4 regions of the Brevibacillus sp. NPDC058079 genome follow, and region 1 is predicted to be linked to each of the others. Evidence: riboswitches for the same ligand, from Rfam matches in the RefSeq annotation. Region 1 holds a riboswitch; each other region holds the start of a gene.

Region 1 (7,243 bases):
AGTTCAACGGTCCTGGTCTAAAACTTTGTTATCTCTGTACAGATGCAGACCATTCAGTCGCAAGCAAAACCAAATCAAGCTAACGATCGCAGTATATCATCGATTTTTTTGCCGTTGGAAATAATTCCGTTATTCATCCAAGTTAGAAAATCAACCTCGTAAACGCGGTTGTTTCGTACAGCAGGCAGATCACGCCACTCTGGCTGCTCCAGCAGTTCCCTCTCCTTTCCTTCTGCCTGACTATGCCACTTATCGAAAGTAATGAACAGATGATCCGCGGTTAACGTACGCAGGTCCTCTACAGAGAGATTGAACATGCCCGGCCTATTCGCTTTTGAAGCTACACCTACTGCGGAATGGGAGCGCAAGCCAACATCGCCATAGAGAACAGTCGAAACAAAGCCTTGCCCTTCTCCCGCATATTGGATGATGTGGTCCGCCGAGATACGTAAAAAAGCGACCGTTTCACCTTTCATAACCTGACTCAGCGTATGACTCGTGCTCCGTGCTTTGAAATCATACTTTGCGATAGCATCGTCGGCCAACTCCGTCCGACCGAAATAATCAGCGACGGTACGCAGCAGCGTACGCCAATTACTTGTCTGCTCACGCAGGATGCACGTGTTGGATATGCGTCGGCACTGAGAATATTGCAGTTGCTCGTAACGATCTATAAGCAATATCAAATCCGGCTTATAACCGGAAAGCGCGTCAAAGTTGCCGCCGTTCTCGTCGAACGTCGGAATATGGTTTAAGCCTAGATAGTCTTGTTTTCCCCATTTCGCATGCCAATACTGGGCGATAGGCTGCATATCCAGCGCGACTATGAAATCCTCCAAATACGGCGCTACTACTCTAAGCTGTCCCTTGCGGCTGCGACGGTATTGTCCGGGCGATATGCCTACCGTCTGCTTGAAACGACGATTGAAATAATATTCATTGTTGAAACCTGCATTCAGCGCAATATCGAGCAGCTTGTCATCGGCGCTTGCCAGCCACTTCTTGGCTTGATTAATCCGTACTTCATTCAAGTACTGAAGCGGTACTTGACCCGTAGCCTCTTTGAACAGACGGGTATACTTCCAGCGATCAATGCCTGCGAGGGAGGACAGCTCCTCCAAGTTCAGAAGCTCACGGTAATACTGATGAATATGCCGTATGCTAAGCTCTACCCCATTCCGCTCGATATCCGTTCCCTTATCCTCGGCTGCAGGTGCATTTTGGCGGAATAGAAAGAGCAGCAGCTCTTGAAATCTCACAAATCGTTGGAACAGCTCGAGCTCGTCGCTCGCCCCGCGGAGCTCATATAACTCATCAAGCAGCTCCATCGTCTTCGCGAAGGGTGCGCAGGCAAGCTCTTGCTTATCCGGCAGCAAGCTCGAAGCTGCTTCATAGCCGCTCGTTTCGAAGCACACTTGGTAATAGCTGCAGCTCATAACCTCTTGATCAACATATAAAGATCTTCCTGGCCCCTGCAAATAGCATTTTCCTTGTCCCGTCCCGCTCATTATAATGAGCAGTTCAAAGCTTTCCTTATCGTTTCTATCGCTGCCGTCCAAATCACTCATTTCTGCTTGCTCGCCCGCAACGACTAAGCGGATCGATCGCAGCGCATATTGGACTAAAGGAGCAGTCCCAGCTTGTTTGCGCTGTTCAATATCCATCGTTACTATCAACCGCCTTTTAATTGATATTCATTCTCAATGAATATAGTGTAAATCAAATCGAGCCACCCATCAACCTTCGTTGAAAAGCGGCTCTTTCTCAATTATGGCGATGAGTCCCGCCAATGAACTTAATCACTCTTATTTCCTGCTAAGAAGCCAATAATCGAAGTAAATCATCCATCTTCAACCCGTTGGCCGTAATGGCTCCCGTCTGCCAATACGATCTCTCTACGGGATATACATGGCCGTTCTTAAATGCAGGAACGGTCTGCCATAACGGATCTGCCTTCATTTCCTCAAGCGCTTTCGTGTTGCTCTCATCCTCCCACGTCCCGTTGGACGGAAGCAAAATAATATGGTCCGCGTCAAGCTCCGGAATGACCTCCTTCGACAAGACGATATTGCCCTCCGTCATCGCCTCGGCGAACCTCGGCGCCTTCAGCCCAAGATCCTCATACAAGATTTGTCCGACAAACGTGTTATGAATGCCGAAAATATTAATCGATTTATCTACGACGTTCATCCGCAGAACAACAAGCTTCTCATCGCCGATCGCCGCGTTCAGCTTCGCCTTCACATCGACAATACGGGCTTCGTAATCGGCAAGAACCTGCTCCGCCTTGTCGCTGAGACCAAGCAATTCGGCGATTAAGGTCAATGTTTTGCGCGAATCCGCAAGTACGTCGTCCGGCAAGCGGAACGTCGGCGCAACCTTGGAATAGAGCGCGTATTGTGCTACATCGACCTCTCCGGCGCCGATGATCAAGTCCGGCTCGGACACAAGCATGGCTTCGATGCTGCCGGTCACGTCGAACAACGGCACTTCCAGCTTCAAATAATCCTGCTTGCCCCACATCGGGTTATAATATTGGACAATAGGCGTTACCCCAAGCGCAACCAAATAATCTTCACGATAAAGAGCTGAGATTCGCTTTGGATTTGTCGGAATCTCTACCTCTCCGAAGCCATCGGTTACGACGCGCGTTTCCGTCTGAGGCGGAGCTTCGCTTGGCGCTGCCGTTGCCTGTGCAGGCTGATCGGTAGTCACCGTGGCCACAGCTTGATCGCCTGTCGAGCCGCAACCTGTCACCGTAATCATTGCTGCCGTTATAAGCGATATCCATCCTGTTTTCATAAATCCCGATCTTGCCATGATTAAATTCACTCCAATAAGTTTTATGTTTTGTAGCAAAACAATTCGTTGATTTATAGTGATAATCATTATCATCTTACTTGAGTAAATTTTACCCCAAATTGGATTGCATGCTCAATACACATTCTCTACGACCAGCTTTATACAAACTCGTCACTTCCTGACTAACGAAAAACAATAAAAAAAGGAGCCTCGCATAAGAGGCCCTATCCACCTGCACTGTCTATGAGGTATGCTGAATCAGCTCGGGAAGCATTCGGAGCAGCCGCCGATCATATGCGCATCCCTTTTTCTGACTCAACTTTTAACGTCAGACCCCACTTAAGCGATTGAGCGGCTAGGATTTGCGAACAGGTAAATATGCTTTTGGAATTTTACAGGCGACACTGTAAGCGGGATTGAACACGTTGGCCACCTCATATTCGACGACTTGGCCGAGCAGCAGGCTTGCTTCATTTACCGAGAGCCGATAGTCTTCGACTAGCAAGGAGAGCATTTCAGTAGCTGCGTGCTGAAGCGCTTGTTCGAGCGGTCTGGCGTTGCCGATGCAAGACAAGTGAGTGTCGGACTCCACCCTCTCAATAAAACAAGAGATATTCTTATTAATCCTACCAAATTTTACGGGTTTCTTTCACCGGTGAATCTCTGTTATTCTAGGTCATGCCAAACAAAACAGCCGAAACTTCCTCTCGAATGGAAGTGCGGGGGATCTTTTTTACTTGCAGATGAGAGATCTGCATGGGGTGAATCGCCAAAGTGCGTAGGGTTGTTTCCTCAATCCGAATCCGTCAACTAACCTCGTAGGCAAAAAAAAGGAGACGATGTGAATATGAAACGCCTTGGTACTATTGCAATCGCGACATTGGGATTGGGATTTGTTCTTTCCGGCTTTTCTAACACAGCTTCTGCCGCTACCACATGTCCGCAATACGGGTATCAACCATATATGCAACCTGTCCAACCGCAAATGCAAGCACCTTACGCAGCACCAGCGAATCAACAGCAGCCAGCTCAACAGCCAGTAAAACAAGCTAACCAACAAGTGGATGCTTCCTCTGTTGGGAAGCAAGTAACTGATTTGGTAAACCAAGAGCGTGCAAAAGCAGGTCTGAAGCCAGTGGAACTGGATGCTTCCCTGAACAAAGTTGCACAAGCAAAAGCGGCTGATATGTCCAACAACAACTACTTTGACCATACAAGCCCTACGTATGGCTCTCCATTTGACATGATGAAACAATTCGGTGTATCTTCTATGACCGCGGGTGAGAACATCGCCATGGGTCAACGCACCGCTGAGGAAGTCATGAACCAATGGATGAACAGTGAAGGACACCGTCAAAACATCATGAATCCTTCCTTCACCAAAATCGGTGTAGGCTTTGTGAATGGATACTGGGTACAAGAATTCATCGGATAATGAAATTGGATATAAATGCCGAGTCCTCTAGCGGGGACCCGGCTTTCTTGTTTTTTCGAAGCCTTGTCTGGAGTGGCCCTTGAACATCTATCTCCGTGAAAAGCCAACAGCTAGCTTTATACGCTTTATTCAGATTTACTTCCCATTTCTAGTTGGTTTGTCTTAGTCCTTGCATATTCGTATCGTTGTATTTACGTATTTTATCTGCTTCTGGTAAAACAGCTCCCTGAATTGAAAAGTCTGACAGGGTTACATTCCTACTCGATTTTCTTAAGGGTTTGTTCTCTTGGTTACGTGCCTGTTCCATTTTTTTATATGCCTGTAGTGCTTCCTTATCCCCTTGGTTAATGGCCCCAGCCCAAGTAGCCAATGATATTCCAGCAACAATTACCGCACCTATCAATGTCCATGTGTATTTATTCATAACTCCCCCAAAGTTAATTCGTTTCGTTATAAGAATATTCTGTTAAAATTTGAATTCCCATGAATCATGCAATAAAAAAAATGGAGACATTGAAGCGTCTCCATTTTTTTGCGATCATTTCATCCATACGGCAACCTGACCTCAAAACATGTACGAATCAAATCACTTTGAACAGAAATCGTTCCCCGATGCTTCTCGACGATATTTTTTGCAATAAACAGGCCGAGTCCTGTGCCTCCCCCTTGATGCGTTCGCGCTTTATCGCCCGTAAAAAACATTTCAAAAATATGCGGCAGCGCCTCCTCAGGTATCTGGTCACCGTAATTCATGATTTGTACGACCACTTCATCGCCCTCACGATAAGCGTTCAAATCGATAAATTGGCCATCGCCCCCGTAGCGTATCGCGTTGGTCAGGATATTCTCAAATACGCGCGCCAACAGCTCTCCATCTCCCACGATTACTAACTGAGCAGCAATCGTACATCGTGCGACTAGCTCATTTTTCTCAAAGGAAGGATACATCTCTTCATTTAACTGGACAAGCAATTCACTCAAATCAATGACCTTTTGCTCGAGGTTGACCATGCCGTAATTCATTCTCGTAATTTCGAAGAGCTCATCAATCAGCTTTTCCAATCGTTGCGACTTGGTAAAAGCAATCGTCGCATAATGCCGCATTTGTTCTTTTGGCATCTGCTCGTCTCGTAAAACTAAATCTAAATAACCCAGTACGGATGTCAGCGGTGTGCGTAAATCGTGCGCCAGATTCAAAACAAGCTGATCCTTGCTGCTTTCGGCGAAATCTCCTCTTTCTACCGCCTTTTGCAGCATTTCACTTGCCAGATTGATATCCTTGGCGATATCTGCGAACTCATCATTGGATGGAATATGGACATGCCGAGTAAAGTCTCCACTGGCGAGATAATGAATGCCCGTGGAAATCTCCCGAAAGTAGCTCGCATACCGTTTGGTCAGGTGATAGAAATACAAGATCGCAATGGGAGCAAAGACAAGCAAAAAGAAATTGATATCCCCCATCTCCCTGATGAAACGGCGAACCTGGGCGAGCGGATCTTCGTACTTAACCTCCATCCGATAGTAAAACTGGAGTACTTTATAAAGCAGAAAGGTTACGATACCGGCCAGAAGCATGCCAAGCCCAAGAAGCCCAAGCATTTTGGAACGAAAGCTATGTCTCCTCTTCACCATGGAAAAAATGAACCACTCCCTATCCCAATTTTCGTCCAGAGATCAATCATGATAGACTCGTTTAACACGTTCTCCCAAACAGCTTACCAGCTCGTTCGTAATGGTTTTACATTGATGGGCCATTTCCTCGGCAGTGATACCCTCTTCTTGATCTCTGCCGATAAAGGTAACAACATCCCCTTTTTGCACCTCTTCCATGTCTGTAATATCTACAATAAGCTGATCCATGCAGACAAACCCAATAATCGGTCTCCTTTTTCCTCTGATCAAGCAGGTAGCGCCCGATTGTGACAGCATACGCGGAACCCCATCTGCATATCCGATGGATACGATGGCAATCTTGCTGTCTTTCTGCGCTGTGTGGGCGCGTCCATAGCCCACATATGCTCCTTTTTCCACCTGTTTCACCTGTACAATTCTTGCTTTCAGTGATAACACAGGCCGTAGGTCGACGCTTGTTTTTACCTTATCGCCCTGCTTGCTCAACATCCCGTAGAGAGCGATCCCAATCCGAGCATAATCGTATTGCAGCTCCCCGTAATTCAGCACGCCGTAACTGCTCTGAACGTGCAGCTTCTGTGGATCGATCCCCTTTTCTTTCAGCTGTTCGATCACTTTTTGGAAACGGGCGATTTGATTTTTCGTGTATTCGATATCCGAAGCTTCCAAACTGTCAGCCACACTCAGATGCGTAAAGGTACCGCATACCTGCAAATTTTTATAACGATACATGGCCGCAATTTTTTCTGTGTGTTCCCAAGATTCCCCGAGTCTCCCCATCCCCGTGTCGATCTTGATATGAACAGGGATTTTCACGTTGTAGCCATTCAGCTTTTGGGCATATTCGTCATCTACTACGGTTTGCGTCAGTCTGAAACGGGCGATTTGGCGTATCCGTCGTTCATCGGTATAGCCAAGCACCAGAATCTTCCCTTTTACGCCTTTCTTCCGTAGCTCGATTCCTTCATCGATTGTGGCAACTGCGAAGTGATCAATCCCGAGCTTGTTTAAGAACCTCGCGATTTGCCATCCGCCGTGGCCATATGACTGCGCCTTGACGACTGCCATCACTACACAATCCTTCGGGAGAACCCGCTCGATTTCCCTGACATTATGTTGGAGATGAGGAAGATGGATATCAGCCCATGCTCTTCCTGTTTGATCCGGTTTCCCACCTCGAAAGCGCTGGATCAGCCTCATCGCTATCACAGAAAGAACAAACGACAGCACCGTGACCAATGTAAAATGCACCAAGCTGTTTTCAACAAGCAGCCCTGTCAGTCCCGTTACTTTGGCCGCTCCGCGAATGAGCACAACACACAGCGGATGAATGACATAAACATACAGGCTCAGCTTTCGTAAGATTGGGCG
Region 2 (7,243 bases), on a different contig from region 1:
TAGAAATGACCATTCCTGTAGAAGAAGTGAGACTGGGCGACGTCGTTCACGTGAAACCGGGCGACAAAGTACCTGTCGATGGCATCGTCATGGAAGGACAGTCCGCAGTTGATGAATCGATGCTGACTGGTGAAAGTATTCCGGTGGATAAAGCCGCAGGCGATACCGTTATCGGCGCCACCTTGAACAAAAACGGCTTCTTGAAGGTTCAAGCAACCAAAGTCGGAAAAGAAACGGCTCTGGCGCAAATCATTAAAGTAGTGGAAGAAGCACAAGGAACAAAAGCACCGATTCAGCGCGTAGCTGACAGCATCTCCGGGATTTTTGTCCCAATCGTAGTAGGGATTGCTATTCTTACCTTCTTGATCTGGTACTTCTTCGTTATACCTGGCAACTTCGGTGAGGCTTTGGAAAAAGCAATTGCTGTACTCGTAATCGCTTGCCCGTGCGCCCTCGGTTTGGCTACACCGACCTCGATCATGGCGGGCTCTGGACGCGCAGCTGAGTTGGGCATCCTGTTCAAAGGCGGGGAGCATCTGGAGACGGCTCACCACCTGGATACGATCGTCCTCGATAAAACAGGGACCGTAACCAAAGGCGAGCCAGAACTGACAGACGTCATCGCCATTGATATCGAAGAACAAGAGCTGCTCTCTTTGGTCGGTGCCGCTGAGAAAAATTCCGAGCACCCATTGGCTCAAGCCATCGTTCGCGGTATTGCGGATAAAGGAATCACCCTGACCGATACAGGATCTTTTGAAGCCATTCCTGGTTTCGGTATCCAGGCAACCGTCTCTGGCAAAGAAGTACTCGTCGGTACTCGTCGCTTGCTGGAAAAACATCAAATTTCGTACCAAGCAGTGTCTGATACCATGCTGGCACTGGAGCGCTCCGGTAAAACGGCGATGCTCGCAGTCGTCGAAGGCAAGCTCGCTGGCTTGATTGCCGTAGCGGATACGATCAAACCAACCTCCAAGCAAGCTGTTCAGCGCATGAAAGCAATGGGACTGACTGTAATCATGATGACCGGTGACAACCGTCAAACTGCCGAGGCCATTGCCCGTGAAGCAGGAATCGATCACGTCATCGCAGAAGTCCTGCCTGAAGGCAAAGCCGCAGAAGTGAAAAAACTGCAAGAACAAGGCAAAAAAGTAGCGATGGTCGGCGATGGTATCAACGATGCTCCTGCACTTGCTACCGCTGACGTCGGTATGGCAATCGGTACAGGTACAGATGTGGCTATGGAAGCAGCCGATATTACCTTGATGCGCGGCGAACTGACTAGTGTCGCTGACGCCATCGAGATGAGCAAACGCACCATTCGCAACATCAAGCAAAACCTGTTCTGGGCATTGGCCTACAACACTTTGGGCATCCCGATTGCCGCAATCGGCTTCCTCGCTCCATGGCTCGCTGGTGCCGCAATGGCCTTCAGCTCCGTATCCGTTGTACTCAACGCACTGAGACTGCAACGAGTAAAGCTGTAACAACAGTAACAAGCGGCTTTGTCCGCCTTACCTATACAACATAAAATGTAAGGAGAGATTGATCATGACAAATATCACATTGAACGTAGAAGGTATGTCTTGCAACAAATGCGTAGCACGCATCGAGAACACATTGAAAGATCTGGGTGCAGAAGGCAAAGTAAACCTGGCAGAAAAAAAGGTTGAGGTTTCCTACAACGAGAGCAACTTGACTATCGATGCAGTAAAAGAAGCAATCGAAGACCAAGGCTACGACGTCGTTTAATCAGCGTGTCTTTGAAAAGCAAAGCTCCTGCCTGATTCATTGAGGCGGGAGCTTTTTTGTGTTGAGGTAAAAGTGGCTGTAGTGGAGGGGAAGAAGCCCATTTCCAGTCTACGCTTCGGCCTACGCCCCGCAAGGGGTTAAACTGTCCGCTACGAAATGAATGTCGGGAGCGCTTCAAAACTGAAAACGTTACAACGTTTTTGTATGTGATAAAAGCTGAAAACCCCCGCCATTCATTTCTCCGCTAGGTAGGGCTCCAGAGGCGCTGAGACTGGAAATGTTCTTCTTCCCAAGTCGCTTTTTTCATCTTGAAAGTAGCATTCAAAAGGTCTTTAAAAAAGCATGTAGAAACTCAACAGCTCGTAGAGGAAACAGGAGAAATAAGCGAAGATCTTTGGACACACCTACCGAGGCGTAGTGAAAAAAAGAGAAACTGCTTTTAGCGTCCACCTCTGAGACGCATCCTGAACAGTCAACTTTGGACGCGGTTTCGCTTTTTTTCACGGAGCCGGGCACCCCATGCTCCCTCGCAGGGGTTCCAAGAATCTGAGCGTTTTCTCCTGTTTCCTTCCCGCCACAATAGCGAGTATAGCGCACTAATCTTTCAATCGAATAAGCAACCAACAGCTAATTCAATCCGACTCATAAAGAAAGCCGTAATCCGGTTAAAACCGTGCTAAACGAACGTTCACAATAACTGGAAGCGAGCGTATAATTCAAATCACAATCACGATTCAATAGGAAACAACACATACGGCCTAGTTCCGAGATTCTCGGAAGCGGGGGAACCAATCTTTTGGGGTTAATCCTGAGTGATCAGGAGGGATGAGGAAATGTCTTCTCTGCCATCCTACCCGTCAGCTAACCTCGTCGGCCAAAGCAGGGAAGGTCATGGATGGATAAAGTCTAGGCATTTTATGCGCAACAAGGGGATTCCTTGCGGGCGTGTAATAGGCCGATGCAGGCTTTTTCTTTGGGACCTTTGTTCTGGAGAAAAAGGATGGATCGGCCTATTTTTTATGGCAATACCGATAAGCAGCTTACGCGATACAGTCGTGAAAGAAATGATGTGGATCGCTGGGAGGCAGTTGGTACGACATAAACCGCTGACAATCGAAATCAGGAAGACAGAGTACAGGGCGTCCTGAAAATGGACGCCAGGTATTACGTAAGCCTGCGGATTTTCAACACGAGTAAAAATCAAGCGTGCCTGCTTGGTTTTGCTGGAGTGTGGAAACTTCGCGGGCTTTTTACATTTACGAAAAAACGAAGGATGAGGGATACCATGCCCAAAATGAAAGTCCATCAACTGACAAAAGTGTTCGGCAAGCAGCCCGAGCTGGCCTTGAAGCTGCTGGCGGAAGGACGTACAAAAGAACAAATTTACAAGCAAACGGGCCAGTCTATCGGGGTAAATCAGGTCAGCTTTGAAGTCGAGGAAGGTGAAATCTTCGTGATCATGGGCCTGTCCGGCAGTGGCAAATCAACCTTAATCCGACTGTGTAATCGACTGATTGACCCAACGAGCGGAAGCATCGAGATCGATGGGGAAGAGATCGTGGACATGAAGGCGACGGCTTTGCGCGAGGTGCGGAGGAAGAAGCTCGGGATGGTTTTCCAAAATTTCGCCCTGTTTCCTCAGCGGACGGTACGAGAAAACGTCGAGTTTGGATTGGAGATTCAACAAGTACCACCAGGGCTCCGGCAAGAAAAAGCACGGGAAGCACTCGCGCTTGTTGGATTAACCGAGTGGGAAAATGCGTACCCGGATCAATTGAGCGGAGGGATGCGCCAGCGGGTCGGATTGGCGCGGGCGTTGGCTAATAATCCAGATATTCTCTTGATGGACGAAGCGTTCAGTGCACTGGACCCGCTCATTCGAAAAGATATGCAGGATGAGCTGCTGGAGCTTCAGATGACGATGAAAAAGACGATCCTGTTCATTACACATGACTTGCACGAGGCGTTGCGGCTGGGCGATCGGATTGCCTTTATGAAAGACGGACAGATCATTCAGATCGGCCGCCCGGAAGAAATCATGGCAGACCCAGCGGATGAATTCGTGCGGAAATTCGTGGAGGATGCCGACCTGTCCAGGGTCCTCGTTGCTGAAAATGTGATGAAACGGGCAGAAGCAATCACGCCTGACAAAGGGGCGCGAGTGGCGCTGCAACTCATGATGGATAACGGTGTGTCCAGCTTGTACGTCGTGGACAAAAAGCGCACACTGCTCGGCTTGATTACGGCGTATGACGTATCACTTGCGATCGGTTCGGGAGATTCGCTGGAGATGATCATGAAAACCGACCTCCCTACCGTTTTACCTGACGCACGTCTGCACAGTTTGTTTCCGATGATGGCAGATCTGCACGTCCCGATTGCTGTAGTGGGCGAGCAGCAGCGTTTGTTGGGTGTCATCGTAAAAGGAGCGGTGTTTGGCGGGCTGGTAGGCAAAGTCAATGTCCAAGAGCACCAGAGAGCAGAGGTGATGAGTGATGGACGTCGTGCCTAAGCTGCCGATTGGCGAATGGATGGAAGGGTTCGTGGAGGTGCTGGGCCAGTACAAAGGGGTATTGTTTGATCCAATGTCTATCGTCATTTCCACGATGGTGACTTACTGTTCCACGGTTTTGGCAGAGATACCTTCGCTGATTCTCATCTTGCTGCTAGGGGCCGCTGCGTGGGTTTTTGCAGGGAGAGCGTCCATGGTCTTTACGGTTATCGGACTTTCTCTCATCCACAACTTGGGGTACTGGGATGAAACGATGGAGACATTGGGACTCGTCCTCACTTCCACCATGATTTCGATCGCCATCGGGGTTCCAGTGGGCATTCTTTGCGCGAGACACGATACGTTTCGCAATCTGGTCACGCCAGTACTGGATTTGATGCAGACGATGCCAGCGTTCGTTTATTTGATTCCCGCGATCTTTTTCTTCGGCTTGGGCGAGGTGCCGGGAGTCATTGCCTCCGTTATTTTTGCTTTGCCGCCAATCGTGCGTCTCACGAACTTAGGCATACGTCAGGTCCCAGCGGAAATGGAGGAAGCGGCGGACGCCTTTGGCGCAACTGGGTGGCAAAAGCTCGTGAAAGTACAACTGCCGTATGCGAAATCCACGATCTTGGCGGGAGTCAATCAGTGCATCATGCTCGCCCTGTCGATGGTGGTCATAGCGGCTATGATCGGGGCGAAAGGCTTGGGTGCAGACGTATATCGTGCCGTTTCCCAAGTGGATATAGGAAGAGGATTCGAGGCGGGGCTATCCATCGTGATCATCGCTATCGTCTTGGATCGGCTTACTCAACATGCAGGAAAAAAGGAGAGAAATACATGATGAACAAAACGGTTCCAGCTTTACTGGCAGTGATGATGGGAGCGACAGCTTGGCTTGCAGGCTGCTCCAGCCAAAACACAAACACACAAATACCGACAGCAACGGTGATCGGTCCTATTCCTTCTGAGACGTCGGACAACGCGCTAGGAGAAAAGCTCGACTACAAAATCATCGGAATCGACGCAGGAGCTGGCTCGATGGTGAAGACAGAGGAAGTCATGAACCTGTATGGCTTGGATAAGTGGCAGCTTGTCGAAGGCTCAGATGCAGCGATGACAGCAGTTTTGATCAAGGCGTACGAAGCGAAGGAACCGATTATCATTACGGGCTGGACACCGCATTGGATGTTTAAAAAGATGGATTTGAAATATTTGGCGGATCCGAAGAACGGCTTTGGCGGAGCGGAACAAATCCATACCATCGTGCGCAAAGGGCTGAAAGAGGATCAGCCTGCTGCCTATCAATTTCTGGATAAGTTCTGGTGGGAGCCAGCCGATATGGAGTCGGTCATGGTTCAAATGATTGACGGAAAAGATCCAGAAGTGGCCGCTGCGGAATGGGTAAAAAACAACGAAGCCAAAGTAGCGAAATGGGTAGAGGGCATTAAGCCTGTTCAAAAAGAGAAACTAACTCTCGCTTATGTAGCATGGGATTCCGAGATTGCCAGCTCGCATGTCGTAGAGCATGTGCTGGAGAAGAAGCTGGGGTATGAAGTCGAATTGAGTCAGGTGCAGACTGGACCGATGTGGGCAGGAGTGGCCATTGGGGATGTAGATGGGATGGTTGCGGCTTGGCTGCCGTCTACAGATAAGAGCTATGTGAAAAAATTTGGTGGGCAAATCGAGGATTTGGGTCCGAATCTCGACGGAACCAAAATCGGACTCGTGGTTCCTTCGTACATGAACATCTCGTCCATTGAGGATCTCCAATAAGGAAGGGGAGGCGCTGCTATGAAGCATTATCTCGTAATTGGCAAGGGAGAAGCATTCACTTCTTTTGTTCAGACACTATGCTGCGACAGTTTGCCAGCTTTTTGGGGGAGGAATCCCGGTGCCTTTTCATTGACTGCGGTGCCTGGAGACAAGACGATTCAGCGTTTTTTGCCCATCTCATTTGACGAGTGCTACCGCGATCAGGAATCCTTGCTGCTCTACCATTCCGTCTACATCTTTCCCGATGAGTGGACGGAGGGACGTGACTTGCTGACACTGTTCAAGCAGTTGGGCACCTGCCGGATTTTTGTGATGACGCAGGAGCATCGGAACGCGATGTTATACAAGGCGCTCGGAGCGAATCACGTCATTGTGAGCCAGCCCGGGTATAAAGGCTACGGCTGGTTGGCTGAACAGATGAGTGGGTAAGAGAGGAATAGAAAAGGCTCCGCCTGCAAATGAAGGCGGAGCCGCATTTCGTAAAATTAGCCCAACATTTTTTCGAGGTCCTTGTCCAATACATAAACCTCGATCCGTTCACCCATTTTCGTGCTGATGTCGCTATGACTCGATAATACCTTGTGGCTTGTCAGCTTTTCTACGATTTCTTCCGATTCTTCGCTGTACATTTCACGGAGAACCTCGCGCATTTCTTTTACGATGCGGCGACCTTTATCGTGACTGGACAGATGCTTTTCTTCGACGGTGAGAACACCTTTGAATCTGACGATGACCATATCACCGACGATGTAGGTCTTCGCTTCCTGTGGACCTCGTCCAATCAGTTCGCGCTGAAATTTTATGAATGCTTCGCTGATTTCGGCTTCCAGCTTTTTTTTGTTAGAGATGGCCAAACGCCATACCTCCCATAATTTATCATTGTGCCTAATATTACTCAGCCGTCTTGGGGCTGTCAACCTACGAAAAAAGAGGGGGAAAACATTCCTGTGGTGATCGTCTCCATTTTTGCTGTTGGTATTTTTCTATATTTGATCTATGCGTTATTGCATGTGGAGGAGCTATGAAACAATTGATAGGAAAGGCCCTGCTTGATAGTTTTCGCAAGCTGAATCCGCTTGTCATGAAGTCGAATCCCGTGCTGTTTGTCGTAGAGCTCGGGACGGTTCTGATTTTGCTGATGCTGTTGTTTCCGAAGTATTTTGGTACGGAGGATCAGGTAGGGTGGAATACAGTCGTTTTTTCCGTTTTATTATTCACGGTGTT
Region 3 (7,243 bases), on a different contig from region 1:
ATTCAGCACGAGATGGACCATTTGGAAGGAATTTTGTTTATTGATCATACGGAAGAGATTTATTCGGCAAAAACGGGAAAGAAATTGAATTACGAGGATTTACACCGGATACATGCTAAACGTAGAAAAAAGCGTGGGAAATAAACAGAGCATAAACAGCAAGGAGATTAACTCATGAAGCGTTGGAATATTATGTTGACAGGCTTTGGAACAGTAGGACAGCAGGTAGCCAGACTGCTGGAGCAGCGACGGGAGCGGTACCGCGAGCTTTATCAAGCGGATGTCAGACTAGTCGGAGTCGTTCGTTCTACTTCCGGTCTCTACGATGAGAACGGTATTGATTCAGGAAGATGGGAAGACTATGCTCATACAAAACAAGCAAGGAATCCATCATGGAATGCGCTGGAATTTATCAAGTCGGTTCAAGCGGATGTGCTCATCGAGGCTGGTCCATCTGAAAAAGAGGGAGGGCCAGGACTTATTTTTATTCGATATGCATTGGAAAATGCTATCCATGCAATCGCGATTTCAAAAGGCGCGCTTGTTGTCGATTATGCTGGCTTAGCCGCTCTAGCCAAAAAACATGGCGTCGCGTTGAAAGTGAGTGGGGCAACAGCAGCTGCTCTACCGACGATCGATCTATTGCAATATAACTTGGCAGGCTGTGAAGTGAAGCGAGTCGAAGGCATTTTTACGGGAACGACTAACTTCGTGCTCACAAAAATGATGGAAGAGGGGCTCACCTGTGGTGAAACAGTCGAGCTCGCGCAGAAAATGGGGATTGCCGAACCGGACCCTTCTTACGATATCGATGGTTGGGATACAGCTTCGAAGCTCACGATCTTGGCAAACGCCGCTTTTGGCGCGCAAGTAAATCTGACCGATGTCACACGCGCAAGTATTCGCGAAATAACCTCGTTACAAATCGAGACGTGGAAAAAGCAGACGAAGATTCCCAAGCTGATCGGAAGCATCCAAAAGGAAGTGAATGGCACGGTTTCTGTAGCAGTGGAGCTGTGTGCAGTAGACCTTACCCATCCATTTGCATCTGTATCAGGTACGACAAAAGCCATACGGGTAGAAACAGATGTCATGGGGGATTTATTGGTCGTTGGAGGAAAATCAGATCCTGTCGCAGCAGCAGCGGCTGCCTTAAAAGACCTTGAACATATCATTAGCAGATAGGCTCATTTGCATGTGCTTCCAGTGTTCCTTAGGAATGAGTCGTTTACAACCGCGAGCATACTAGGGGTGCACCACAAAAAAACGGCAAGGGGGCCATACGGATGAACCAATCGTCTGATGTCAATGCCGAGCTGCAGCAAGTATCTGCTTACCCAACCAAGCAAAAAATGAATCAAAAGGACGTCGCTTTGGTAAATGAGCAGGAGAGCTGCTGTTGTACCCCTAAAAAGCAGGCATCCGAAGCACAGCAGGAATAATGCCTACACGAAAAAGCCGGGTCTCGATTAAGAGACACCGGCTTTTCGTTTCATGCTATGCGTTCTATCCGATAAATTCTTGTACCCAGTAGCCATTTGTGAAGCCTACACCAATTTTTGTGAACGCAGGGTTCATAATGTTTTGGCGGTGGCCTTCACTGTTCATCCATTGTTGCATAACTTCTTGTGGACTTTGTTGACCCATGGCGATATTCTCACCTGCAGTCGAGTACTGAATGCCATACTGTTTCATCATGTCAAATGGGGAACCGTACGTTGGACTGTTGTGGTCAAAATAGTTGTTAGCAGACATATCTTGTGCTTTTGCCAACGCTACTTTGGACAGTGCTGCATCCATTTGAACAGGCTTGAGACCTGCTTTTGCACGTTCTTGGTTCACCAAATCCGCGACTTGTCTTTCAAAATCACCCGTTTTTCCTTGTTCCACTTGAGTTGCTGGAGCGGCAGGCTGAGCGACGTTTTTGCTAGGTTGCGCTGGTGCAGCTTGAACTGGTGCTGGTTGGACCGGTGTTTGTTGCACCGGCTTTGCAGGTTGCATCGGTGTCATTGGCTGTTGTACTGGCATTTGTTGTCCAGGGGCAAAGCCTTGTTTTTGTTGAAAGAAGTTCCAAAATTGCTGGGAATTTGGAGCTTTTTGGAATTGTGGCATATAATATTGGAATTGTCCGCCAGGAACAGGGCAATTAGAAGCAGCCGAAGCAGAAGTAGCAAACCCTGTCAAAGCCAAGCCCAGACCAAGAGTCATCGCGATTGTAACAGAACCAAAACGTTTCATTAAACAAATCTCTCCTTTTTTTTGCCTACGAGGTTAGTTGTCGGATTCGGATTGAGGAAACAACCCTACGCCAGTTCGGCGATTCACCCCAATGTGGCATATCTCATCCACAAAAAAGTCCCCCGCACTTCCTTTTCAAGAGGAAGTCTCGGCTTATTTCGTTTGGCATGAACAACGATATCAGACAATCCCAATCGAAATAAAGGAGTAATATATGGCAAATAGCTGAAAGCGTTGTTAAATAAGGCTCATTTCGATTCGTTTGATTGTTCCTTCCATGCGGTTATACCGCCTTCCAATGCATTTGCTTGAAAACCATGCTCACGAAGAAGAGCGGCAGCTTTTTGCGCTTTGTTACCTGTTGTACATACAGTAACAATTTGCACATTTTGCGCAAGTTTCTCGGTTTCTTCATCGAATGGCTTGTCCTGTTCCTTCATTAGAAGATAGGGGGCGTTACGTGTCGATGCGTTTTCATGAACGAGGCTGCCAGAAATAAATTTTTCGGCGTCGCGTACGTCCAATAAAAGTACGGGCACTTTCTTTTGAAGCAATTCGGATAATTTAATGGTTGTCAAAGTATGATTTTGCAATGAAATCCCTCCCAATGCTATTGTAACAGAGTACCGCCATCTCCAGTATAAGGGTGAACGGTTGCTTTTATTGGACAACCATGGTAGAATGAGGTTGCTACTTGAAAAATTGATACCTAATCATTCATCGAGGTGTTTGTATGCTGATGGATAACATTTTTGAATCCCCGATTCACACTGGCGCGGTCATCGGAGCCGCAAGGATGGAAGAGAGGAAGGGCTTTCATTGTTTTAGGTTTTCAAAAGGTTTAGTTTTTAATTTTGCAGTTCCGTCCCCTGACATTTGTATATTTGCTGAGTAGGTAAAATTCACATATCATGAAGGCGTATCATAGCACATGATCTGGTATTTCTTCATGATATGTGAGCTTTATTTGCTTCGGTAAATATGACTAGCATATTCAAATTGAATTTTTGGAGGTTTTTTTAAATGCAAACGAACGGAACAGTAAAATGGTTTAACGCAGAAAAAGGTTTCGGTTTCATTCAAGTAGAAGGCGGAGACGATGTATTCGTACACTTCAGCGCAATCCAAGGTGACGGTTTCAAAACTTTGGACGAAGGTCAAAAAGTTCAGTTCAACATCGTTCAAGGCAACCGTGGCCCACAAGCTGAGAACGTAGTAAAACTGTAAGTCTCCTTTTAAAAGAAACTGTCCTTTCGAGGGCAGTTTTTTTGTCGTGGTCATAAAAGTAAAAAGGCGTTGGGATAGTCCCCAGCGCCTTTTCCTGCATGCGAATGGTTTAAAAAAGGAACTATGGCGTCCCACCATAATTCCTCATTTTCTTCCTACAAAATAGTTAAATACAAGTTTCGATTTCGACAGTTTGGAATTGACTGTCAAGAACTGAAAGACCGACCACTTGACCGCCGCCGATGGAAGTACGGCCATAAGTGGTGAGAAGGACATTTCCGTTGTTTTCTGCTACGGTAAGGCGAACTTCATAGTGGAAAGAAGCGGGGACCAGCGCATTGAAAGCAGTGCGAGTATTCGCAGGGATAAATTGCGTGATGTCAAGCAAGGTGCTAACTGGATTCGTTTGCGTAACTGCGTTACCCCAGTTCAATACTTGCACACGTACTTCAACTTCTTCTGTGTTCAGATTTACCAGGTCGAGGTGAGCAGTGAGAGCAACAGCGAGGTTGTTTTGCAAAATACCAGTCGTTCTCACAGTATTTCTTTTTGGGCGTCTGTGACTTCTTTTTTCCGTAACACCTTGATCGTCGTCGTATTCGATTTCAGACATCCATGTTCACTCCATTCTTGTGTAAACTAGTGGGACAATAATACGATATTGTTTCTTGCCTTGATTTGTAACGGCGAACGTAAGGGGACGAGTAACTATTTTTGATAGAGGATGGTGGAGGATTTGGGAGAAACGCCTGTATGCAAACAACTAGACTATACGGCACGATTTGATTGGGGATACGAAGGAGTGGAACAGGTCGGTGCAGCATCGGATATAATCGTCATTATCGATGTGCTCTCCTTCAGCACGTGTGTCGATATCGTAACGGGACGTGGAGGCATCGTCTATCCTTATCAGGTAAAGGATGAGTCAGCCGTAGCATTCGCTAAACAAAAAACAGCGCTGCTCGCTGGAAAACGCGGAGAACCAATCTCACTTTCACCCGTCTGTCTGAAAACGGTTCCGATGGGAAGTAGAATGGTGTTACCCTCGCCAAACGGATCGACCTGTACCGTGTTGGCAAAGAAAACTGGTGCGAAGGTAATCGCTGCGTGCTTGCGAAATGCACCATCCGTCGCCAGATACATACAGCAGCAGAAAGGAACCGTAACGGTCATTGCTTGCGGAGAACGGTGGGGAAATGGAGCATTGCGGCCGGCTATTGAGGATATGATTGCGGCAGGTGCGCTGCTTTACGGATTGGAGGGATATCGATTGTCACCAGAGGCCGAAATGGCGGTGGCAGCCTTCCGATCGGCCAAAGATCATCTTCCCGCTTACTTGCAGAAATGTGCTTCCGGCCAAGAACTGATCAGCATGGGGTACCCGGAAGATGTCGCACTTGCAGCGGAATGGAATCAGAGCTGCACGGTTCCCGTGCTTAACGATGATTTTGCTTACGAAGCTATTTAGTCTATTCGCATAAAGAATCCCTCATTCGGTAACCATGGTTATGAACCACACATGAGAAAAACTGGACAGGGAGGATTCATATGGATGACAACAGCAAGTCCATTAACCAGTCAGAAGAAAATATCCTGACGAATCGCCAAGGCCATCCGATTACAGACAACCAGAACCTGCGGACCGTTGGAAATCGCGGGCCAACCGTTCTGGAGAATTACGACTTTCTGGAAAAAATCACACATTTTGATCGGGAGAAAACACCTGAGCGTGTCGTGCATAGCCGAGGTGCAGGAGCACATGGCTATTTTGAAGCGTATGGAACCGTAGGAGATGAGCCGATTTCTACGTATACGAGGGCGAAGCTGTTTTCGGAGCGGGGGCAAAAAACGCCTGTGTTTGTACGGTTTTCTACGGTTATTCATGGCACACATTCACCCGAGACATTGCGCGATCCCCGTGGGTTTGCGGTGAAGTTTTATACAGAGGACGGGAACTGGGATCTGGTTGGTAATAACCTCAAAGTTTTTTTTATTCGGGATGCCATGAAGTTTCCTGATCTTGTACATGCGTTCAAGCCTGATCCTGTCACAAACATTCAAGACGTGGAACGGATCTTTGACTTTATCTCGAACACGCCTGAGGCCATGCATATGATCACGTTTTTGTTCTCCCCGTGGGGAATACCAGCGAACTATCGGCAAATGCAAGGCTCTGGCGTAAACACGTACAAGTGGGTAAACCACGAAGGAAAAGCGGTCCTGGTCAAATACCATTGGCAGCCATTAACGCAAGGGATTAAAAATTTGACACAAAAACAGGCGGAAGAGATCCAAGGGAAAAACTTTAATCATGCCACACAAGACTTGTATGAAGCGATTGAGCGAGGAGAATATCCGGAGTGGGAAATGTGCGTCCAGATCATGAGTGATGACGATCACCCAGAGCTCGATTTTGATCCGCTTGATCCAACGAAAATATGGCCCGAAGATCAATTCCCGTTTCTTCCTGTAGGTAAAATGGTATTGAATAAAAACCCGGATAACTATTTTGCAGAGGTCGAGCAAGCAGCTTTTGGGACAGGTGTTTTAGTGGATGGACTTGATTTTTCTGATGACAAGCTACTGCAAGGAAGGACCTTCTCCTACTCTGACACGCAACGTTATCGGGTTGGCTCCAACTATTTGCAGCTTCCGGTCAACGCTCCCAAAAACCATGTCGCTACCAACCAGGAAGGCGGTCAAATGCTGTACCGTGTAGATCGGACGCAGAGGCATATTAACTATGAGCCATCGACGATTGGCGGATTGCAGGAAGCCAAGCAAGCAGCTCCTGATCATCAGCCAGAAGTGGTAGGGAAGGTCGTACGTCAAAAGATTGATCGCACCAACGATTTCAAACAGGCGGGAGAACGTTATCGCCTCTTGGAAGACTGGGAAAGAGAAGACCTCATAGTCAATCTGACGGATGCACTCCTCTCCTGTGATCGTCGCATTCAAGAGAAAATGCTTGGCTACTTCTCGCAATGTGACGAAGAGTACGGCCAGCGTTTGAAAGCTGGAATCGCTCAAGGCAATGGCGGAAACAGCAAAGAGATGGGCGGGCCGATGGGCGCAACGAATCCCGGAGCGGCAGTCAAGGAAGCCGAACAGAAGTCCCGTCCGTCTAAGCCTTACTGATGACCCGAGTCAACAACAAGACTGAAAGCACAGACGAGCTTTGCCGAATTCATGGTAAAGCTCTTTTTTGTATCCGGTTGCCATTTGACTTAACAATCACATTCTCCCATTTTTTCACCGTTACGGATTTTACAGCTGACAATTTCGCGGAACTCCTTATCGAAACTGGGTTGAAGCTATTGCCGAGCGAGGAAGAGGATTATGCCTTTTTACGTGTCTTCAATCAATTTCTGCTATCTGTCAGTCAAAAAGAGAAGTACCGTGACAAGCTGCGGCTGATGCAAGAGGATTTTTTGCAGGGCTTTACCTCCTTATTGGAGCGAGGGAATGAGCTAGACCAGAGGGATATCTGGACTGAAACAGTGAGAAGCGTACTAAAGTAATCGAAAAAACAGTGACGCAATTCGATTTTCCAGCGTCTTACAATTGGTTACATTAGACGATGGCGAGGAGATTCATGATGGTACGAAGAGAGAAATGGGTAGCATTATTGAGCTATACCGCGGTACTCTCCCTATTGACGACAAGTGGGATCGTTGCTGCATCCCCCGCGAAGGCAGTTTCCCAAAAAGTAGAAGTATCGACTGGTACGACGGGCAATACCGAGGTGAAGCTACAGGCTTGCAGTCAAGATGATGCG
Region 4 (7,243 bases), on a different contig from region 1:
TTTCACAAAAGTCTCCTCTCTCACGCCCCATGCTGATCGTTTTCACTTTGACCATTACGACATGTATAGATGAATGCAGGCGGAATGTTCAACAGGGTAAAGTCGATCTTGACCCAGGGAAAACGATCCTGCAACTCAGCTTGGAGTTGTAGCGAATATTGGAATGTAATGAATAGGCCCCCTGGCTTCAGTACAGATTGAACTTCGTCCAGAATTGCTGCCCTCTGCTCTTGTGGAAAATTGGCGAATGGCAGACCTGAGATAATGACATCTGCACCTGCAAGGTTCTGCTCCTCCAAGTAAGACCTAAGTTTAGTCGCTTCCTCCCTGATAGGAAGATCGGGAAAACGTGATTGAAGCATAGAGCGAAAATGGGAATCTCGTTCCACAAGCACGTACTGTGTGCCGGGACGCAAGCGCTGATAGATCGTTTGGGTAAATGCCCCTGTACCAGGTCCCAGCTCCAGGATCACATCGGTTGAAGCCCAATCGACGCTTTTCAACATTTGCTCACATAAAAAACGAGAGCTGGGGATTATACTACCAACGCGTCCAGGCTCAGCGATAAATCGCCGCAAAAAGACCAAGAAGTCCTGCAAGAATCGTACCTCCTAGGGGAAAAGCAGCCTGATGTACACAGGCTGCCGAATTGACACAATCTATTCTACACCCAGTCCCCCAGTTCCTGTCGAATTAGGATTGTACAGGTTTGGCTACCGGTGTTTTTACTTCATTAATGGATGCTTTGATGCTGGCTAGTTCTGCATCGAGATCATCCTTTTCCAGTTCAGACAAAGCGTTCTCCCAAGCGCGGTTTGTTTGGCGCCATTGTCCACTCATTTGCGCTTCTGCTTCCATGCGCATGACTTTTTCTTCCATGCGGGCGAAGCCACGGCCTGCGGACGGATTGCCGATACCGACAACTGCTTGATTGACTTGCTTTTGTGTACGAGCTACTTGTGCACGTGCCATCAGTGTGAACCTTTTCGCACGCATTTTATAGAACTCTTCCTTCAGCTCAGCCAGCTTCTCGCGCATTTGCGTAGCTGCCTCGGATGCTGACAGGTAGAGACCTTCATATTCCGCTGCACGGCCTTCGTACTGCTTCTTGTCAGCGAGTGCTCGACGAGCCAACTCGTCTTCTCCCTCAGTCAAGGCGAGCTTGACTTGACGATCGCGTTTTTCGATCAGAGCATTGGCTTCGTCCAATTGCTGGCGGAATTTCTTTTCCAGTGCAACCTGACGGGCAACTGCTACTTCAACTTGTCCGATTTCTACTTCCATGTCACGCATATATTGATTCAGCATTACTACCGGATCTTCCATCGAATCCAATGCATCATTCACCGAAGCTACTGTCAGGTCACGCAAACGTTTAAAGATACTCATTATTTTTTCCTCCTCATCATATCACATCATATTGTTCATCCAAAAGACTCTTGCGACATAGGCGTTATTGTGGGCGTCTTCTTACATCTCTCTCCCAAGCGTCCAGCGTATCTTCCTTTAATACTTTTTGGGCCCATTCACGCTCCCAAGCAGGTGGAGCTTGTTTAGGTTCTTGACTGGGACGCAGTAAGCGATATCCCAGATAAATCACCCCAATGGCCAGAAGTGCGTGAAATAGTAGGTCAAGCTTGCCAATCAACATCAGGAACCCGAATAGGAAGACTAGGATTCCCCAAAAGCGTGAACCGGTTTGTCCCATAATCTTTTTGGCACCGTATATCATGATCACACCGGGAATGATGAACCCGAGCAAGTCTCCGATATCGATACCCACCAGATCTAGAAGAACCAACCCACCGACTAGCAGCAGAACCAGCCCGAGTAGAACTTTGCCAGACCGTTCGCTCATTACTCGCTTACCTCCATTCGTTTTGCATGTGGTGCTTGTGGAACGTTATGCCCTTATTGTAGCCCTCGGTATAGGCTTCCCATAACGGGCGTGCGGTTGGTTTTTCCCTCCGTCCTTGGACGGAGACAATTTCCTGCCCTAATCGGACAAGCTGTCCCGCAAGGCAGAACAAGCGCGCGTCGAAAGGCGTCTTGCACTGTTGAACGAAAACGTTACAGCATTTGACGGTATTTTTGTGACGAATATGTGAACAAGTAGATGAAAAAGAAGGAAAAGAAGGACTGGCGTAGAATCTTCGTAAGAGTGCGTGTAAAAAAACATCGAAAAATAGCCGAATTCCGCTTGGCGGAAACGGGGGAACCACGTTTTTGGGGTGAATGGTTGCTACTCCTAGCAGCCTAGGGCGTCCTTTCGACCGAACCCTTCAGCTAACCTCGTAGGCTCACGAAGGGAGCAGTTTCTTTTGCGCAAGGTGATTTTATCTTTATTTATGGCTGGAATGCTTGCTATGGGGGCAGGCGCTGCACAGGCTGCTGAGGAGAATACTCTCAATGAAGTAGTCAGCGACTTGTACGGTACCCCTTACAAATCTTCCGGCTCGTCCAAAAAGGGCTTTGACTGCTCCGGTTTCACGCGCTACGTATTTGATGCGTTAGGTGTAGACCTGCCTCACAATTCTGCTTCCCAGTACGAATTAGGTACAGAGGTAACCAGAAAAGATTTGCAGCCAGGCGATCTCGTATTCTTCAATACGAACGGTCGCAGCATTTCTCACGTGGGTATCTACATTGGAGACGGCACATTCGTGCACTCGGAATCTGGTCGTGGAGTCGTCAACACCAAGTTGAGCGATCCATACTACTGGAGCAAGCGTTATGTAGGCGCCAAGCGTCTCAGCGTTCCTGTTCTAGCGAAAGCAGAAACTCCGAAAAAGGAAAAAGCGGTGCAAGCTGCATCGTTGCCGGAAAAACCAGCTCAAAAATAGTCGTTCGGCAAAATAATAAAAGCCAGGGACACTACGTCTCTGGCTTTTTCTGACGGAATTTAGTACCTGGTCTAAAGAGGTACCCTCATATATTAGAACAACTTAATAACTTACGGGGTTTCTTCCCCTGATCAGGTCAAAGCATGTTATGATAGACAAGACCCATTCTTTGAATGGTATTCCTTATTAATAGAAGTAACTGGGGGTTGTTCCGGTGAAAGATCACATTTTAATTGTCGATGACAATCTGGAGATTATTGAACTGCTAGAAGACATTTTGGAGAACGAGGGCTTCACCGTTTCCTCCGCAGAGAGTGGAGAAGATGCACTCTCCCTACTCAGCCAAGGAGAGCGACCCAATCTGATCCTTTTGGATATTATGATGCCCAACATGAGTGGCTACGAGCTCTGTTCTCAAATTCGCCGTGAATGGGATTTGCCTATACTGTTTCTCAGTGCAAAAGGAAAAGCGGTAGATAAGGTAGTCGGCTTTGAAATTGGCGCAGACGATTACATTACGAAGCCTTTTGATACAGAAGAACTGCTCGCTCGCATTCGTGCCCACCTGCGTCGTTATGAGCGCATTCGCAAGCATACTGAGGAGCAGCCTGAGAAGGAAACAGCCTCTTCTCCGATTACAGTTTTGAAATTCAAGGACCTAGAAATTCATAAAGAAACGTATTCCGTTTATGTATGTAATCAAAAAATCGAGCTCTCTACCAAAGAATTCCAACTACTCACATTCCTCGCAGAAAATGCGGGCATCGTCTTTACAAGAGAGCAAATCTACGACCGCGTCTGGGGATATGGTTATGGCTCGCTCAATACAGTGACCGTCCATATCAAAAACCTCCGTGAAAAGCTGGAAACAGAGCGTCAGTTCATTAAAACACAATGGGGGACAGGCTACGTATTTATCGGGGAGAAGCTTTAAATGAGCTTACGTAATAAAATTTTTCTCTCCTTCATTTCCTTGATCACACTAAACATCTTGTTGTTTAAATTCGTTTTTCAAGACATTATTGTCGCTCAACTCAAAAATGATCGGCATAATCAGTACCAGGCTGAGAAGGAAGCCGCAGAGAAGGTCATGCTCAATCAATTGCTTCTCGTCAGTAATTTCAAGGACCCAATCGAACGATTGGAGCTTGAAAAGCAGTTGCCAGACGACGTGATGTACCGCATGCTCGTGAAGGATGCCAATGGAAACACCATCTACAGCAAAACATCACGCGCCTATAATTTGAAAATGCCTTCTCCCTCCTCATCAAACCGTGGCGATTCTGCCAAGCAAAATGACCTCAAAGTGGTAGCTGAGTACCATTTTCAGCAGGAGCCACCGCGTACAGGGGAGATCGTTGTTTATTTCTACACAGATGATTACGACATAATGGCTACGACAGGGGTTTCCATGATGCTTTGGTTTATTTACGGAAGCATTAGTCTGGTGGGATTGGTTCTACTCGCTTTGTTCGTTCGCTGGATACTACGGCCCGTGAACGAATTATCGCGCGTCACCCAAGAAATCCAGGAAGGGAAACGGTTAGTGACATTTACGTATCGATCGCATGATGAGTTTGGCCAACTCTTTCGATATTTCGGGGATATGGTTGATGAGCTTCGCTTAGCGGAAGAAAGACAGGCCGAAATGATTGCTTCGATCGCCCACGACTTCCGCACACCTCTCACCACGATCAAAGGGTATGCGTCATATATCGGCTCCGGTCGTGTGACGGATATGACCAAAATACAGAAACAGATGAGCAAAATCGAGTTAAAAACGACTGACTTGGAAAAGCTGCTAGATGAGTTGCAGGACTTCACCGCCCAAAGCTCCGAAGTCCGACTCAACATTAACCGCATTCATGTCAAAAGCTTCTTGAGAGGAATTATTGAGGACTATTTGCCAAGAATCAAAGAGGCAGGCCTCACCTTTCAATGGAAGCTGCGTATTTCCAATGAACTACACATCGAAGCGGATGAGACCAAGCTGCGACGTGTCATGGAAAACTTGTTGAACAACGCCATTCACTACAATAAACCAGATGGCTCCATTTACCTTACTTGTGATCAGCGAGAAGGACATGTCCTTTTTACTGTGATCGACAAAGGAGAAGGAATCGCCTCCGAAGACTTGCCGAAGATTTTCACCAAGTTTTATCGGGCGGAAAAATCACGAAATCGCAACAGTGGCGGTACAGGCTTAGGCTTAACGATTTGCAAGAGCATCGTCCGGCTTCACGGCGGAGATCTGATGGTAAACAGTGAATTGGGAATGGGAAGCAGTTTCTCCTTCACCATCCCCTTCTTCCACGGGTAGCTTTCACAAGCTACCCTTACTTTATATAGATTTATTCCCACTTAATTATTTCTTTATATTTTACTAGTAAAATAATTTTTGTAAGCATGTTGCTTTCAGTGATAAATAACCCCCAGTTCGGTATCTGACACAATCGGCGAAACCGTAGTGATAAGATGCCTCTTTTTTTGCCCTCAATTTCCATTTTTTTCTATCTCTTCTCCAAACGCATCGGCAGTCCGTTTTTGGGACGCAAGGTGACCAACGGCTCGGGCTCCACTGCCTGATTCGGTTCAGCCAGACGTAGTCGATATCGCTGTGCGATCGTCGCCAATAGCAAAGCCGCCTCCATCAAAGCAAAGTTATTCCCAATACAAACACGCGGCCCACCGCCAAATGGAAAATAAGCATAAGCTGGATTTCTTTTTAAGAGGTCGCTGTCAAAACGCTCTGGAATGAATTGTTCAGGCTGCTCATAATAGCGTGGGTTACGGTGCATGACATATTGGCTCATCATCAGTGTTTCGCCGGGCTTATACGTGTGATCGCCGATCTCAACCTCTTCTACCACTTCCCGGTTAATCGTCCACGCCGCAGGATAGAGCCTCAATGTTTCCTGTACAATGAGATTCGTATACTTCAGCTGGGGAAGATCCTCGACTGTCGGCAGCTTTTCACATAGCACCGTTGACAGCTCGTCATGCAGCTTTTGCTCCACCTCGGGATGAGTAGCCAGCAAATAGAAAATCCACGACATGGTATTCGCAGTCGTCTCATGGCCAGCCACAAAAATGGTCATGACCTCGTCACGCACCTGCTCATCTGTCATTCCTTGCCCATCATCTTCATCACGCGCTGCCAAAAGCATCTCCAACAAGTCCTTATGCTCTTCTCCTTCGCTATTACGACGAGCTTCGATCAAGGAATAGATTGTTTTGTCCAGCAGCTCACTCGACTCCAGGAACTCCCGATTGCTTTTGGTAGGTACGGACAAAGGAATGTCGATAAAAGAGGAGCCTTTATTTGCCACGTATTTCAAACCGACATCGATGGCATGTCCAATCTGATCGGCGCCTTCCTTGACGGTTTTGCCAAACATAGTCTCCGTAATGATCGCAAGGGTTACTTTCATCATGTCCGAGTGAATATCACGCAGCTCCCCGGTTTTCCAATCCGACATGAGATCAACTGCTTGCCGGACCATCACATCTCCGTAGCTGGCGATACGTTCTCGATGAAAAGCTGGCTGCATAAGCCGCCGTTGTCGCAGATGTTTTTTTCCTTCACTGGTGAGAATTCCATCCCCTACGACAGGTCGCGCAGACTGCAACGCTTTCCCTTTTCGAAAATGCGCCTGCTTGTTAACCAAAACCTCTTTGATGTGATCCGGATTCGTTAACAGGTAAACATGGCGGGAAGGACCGAAGCGAAAATGGACGACTTCTCCATGCTCTTCTACAGCGTCGCGGATGAACTGAAGCGGCGATCGGCGAAATGCCATCAAGTTCCCTGAGATCGGAAGACCTTTTGGGCCAGTGATCGTGATATTCATGCGTCTCCTCCTTTTTACATGCAAAATCCTACCGATAGTATCCGGCACGTTAAGGAGATTATGCGAAAAAAAGCCACCCGAACTTCGGATGGCTGACGAAATCATTTTGTTTATCGTGTAACAGGTTGATCTGTGCGCAACAGGCGAGAAGCAATCAGTCGCTCGCGTACCTTGATGCCAATCAGAGAAGCCAGAACTGCTTTGACAACTCCTACAATAAGGAAAGGCGTTACACCAAAAGCGACAGCTTTATCCCACGGAATATCCATGACGTATTTGAGCTGTACAGCACCAAAAGCGAGTGCGACAAACATGCCAATGATATTGGCGATGATGGCGTTTTTCAAGGTGAATCTTGTTTTCTCCAAGTAGAGCCCGGTCACATACGCGGATGCAATAAACCCAAATATGTACCCGCCTGATTTTCCGACCAATATTTGCAATCCGCCTTTTGCCTCGCTGAATACAGGCAATCCGACTGCACCGAGCAAAACGTAAATAACCAAAGCCAGTGTCCCGTATCGTTTTCCCAAAATCGTCGCCGTCAGC

The links. A riboswitch is a leader RNA that binds a small molecule or an ion and turns the genes downstream of it on or off. The one in region 1 is predicted to bind cyclic di-AMP.
Region 2: another riboswitch for cyclic di-AMP. It lies ahead of ACFVS2_RS28845 (quaternary amine ABC transporter ATP-binding protein); the one in region 1 lies ahead of ACFVS2_RS29415 (CAP domain-containing protein).
Region 3: another riboswitch for cyclic di-AMP. It lies ahead of ACFVS2_RS05045 (CAP domain-containing protein); the one in region 1 lies ahead of ACFVS2_RS29415 (CAP domain-containing protein).
Region 4: another riboswitch for cyclic di-AMP. It lies ahead of ACFVS2_RS18405 (C40 family peptidase); the one in region 1 lies ahead of ACFVS2_RS29415 (CAP domain-containing protein).

Annotation. Positions count from the first base shown of each region.
Region 1 covers NZ_JBHVSO010000014.1:79,313-86,555, reverse strand. The annotation lists gene ACFVS2_RS29430 (helix-turn-helix domain-containing protein) at 75-1,664, opposite strand; gene ACFVS2_RS29425 (ABC transporter substrate-binding protein) at 1,816-2,820, opposite strand; gene ACFVS2_RS29420 (hypothetical protein) at 3,158-3,376, opposite strand; cyclic di-AMP (ydaO/yuaA leader) riboswitch at 3,485-3,642, shown strand; gene ACFVS2_RS29415 (CAP domain-containing protein) at 3,650-4,237, shown strand; gene ACFVS2_RS29410 (hypothetical protein) at 4,386-4,661, opposite strand; gene ACFVS2_RS29405 (HAMP domain-containing sensor histidine kinase) at 4,781-5,872, opposite strand; gene vanT (serine racemase VanT catalytic subunit) at 5,915-7,243, opposite strand, start outside.
Region 2 covers NZ_JBHVSO010000013.1:111,640-118,882, reverse strand. The annotation lists gene ACFVS2_RS28855 (heavy metal translocating P-type ATPase) at 1-1,487, shown strand, start outside; gene ACFVS2_RS28850 (cation transporter) at 1,552-1,752, shown strand; cyclic di-AMP (ydaO/yuaA leader) riboswitch at 2,498-2,644, shown strand; gene ACFVS2_RS28845 (quaternary amine ABC transporter ATP-binding protein) at 3,038-4,264, shown strand; gene ACFVS2_RS28840 (ABC transporter permease) at 4,248-5,087, shown strand; gene ACFVS2_RS28835 (glycine betaine ABC transporter substrate-binding protein) at 5,084-6,019, shown strand; gene ACFVS2_RS28830 (hypothetical protein) at 6,038-6,448, shown strand; gene ACFVS2_RS28825 (Na-translocating system protein MpsC family protein) at 6,505-6,873, opposite strand; gene kdpB (potassium-transporting ATPase subunit KdpB) at 7,041-7,243, shown strand, end outside.
Region 3 covers NZ_JBHVSO010000001.1:1,113,036-1,120,278, reverse strand. The annotation lists gene def (peptide deformylase) at 1-144, shown strand, start outside; gene ACFVS2_RS05055 (homoserine dehydrogenase) at 175-1,185, shown strand; gene ACFVS2_RS05050 (hypothetical protein) at 1,287-1,442, shown strand; gene ACFVS2_RS05045 (CAP domain-containing protein) at 1,507-2,238, opposite strand; cyclic di-AMP (ydaO/yuaA leader) riboswitch at 2,246-2,402, opposite strand; gene ACFVS2_RS05040 (rhodanese-like domain-containing protein) at 2,487-2,831, opposite strand; gene ACFVS2_RS05035 (cold-shock protein) at 3,262-3,465, shown strand; gene ACFVS2_RS05030 (hypothetical protein) at 3,632-4,078, opposite strand; gene ACFVS2_RS05025 (2-phosphosulfolactate phosphatase) at 4,193-4,933, shown strand; gene ACFVS2_RS05020 (catalase) at 5,014-6,603, shown strand; gene ACFVS2_RS05015 (hypothetical protein) at 6,603-6,986, shown strand; gene ACFVS2_RS05010 (RCC1 domain-containing protein) at 7,064-7,243, shown strand, end outside.
Region 4 covers NZ_JBHVSO010000006.1:51,156-58,398, forward strand. The annotation lists gene liaF (cell wall-active antibiotics response protein LiaF) at 1-6, opposite strand, end outside; gene ACFVS2_RS18390 (class I SAM-dependent methyltransferase) at 21-599, opposite strand; gene ACFVS2_RS18395 (PspA/IM30 family protein) at 694-1,389, opposite strand; gene ACFVS2_RS18400 (LiaF transmembrane domain-containing protein) at 1,454-1,858, opposite strand; cyclic di-AMP (ydaO/yuaA leader) riboswitch at 2,178-2,317, shown strand; gene ACFVS2_RS18405 (C40 family peptidase) at 2,322-2,843, shown strand; gene ACFVS2_RS18410 (response regulator transcription factor) at 3,058-3,777, shown strand; gene ACFVS2_RS18415 (sensor histidine kinase) at 3,778-5,163, shown strand; gene ACFVS2_RS18420 (cytochrome P450) at 5,354-6,694, opposite strand; gene ACFVS2_RS18425 (biotin transporter BioY) at 6,805-7,243, opposite strand, start outside.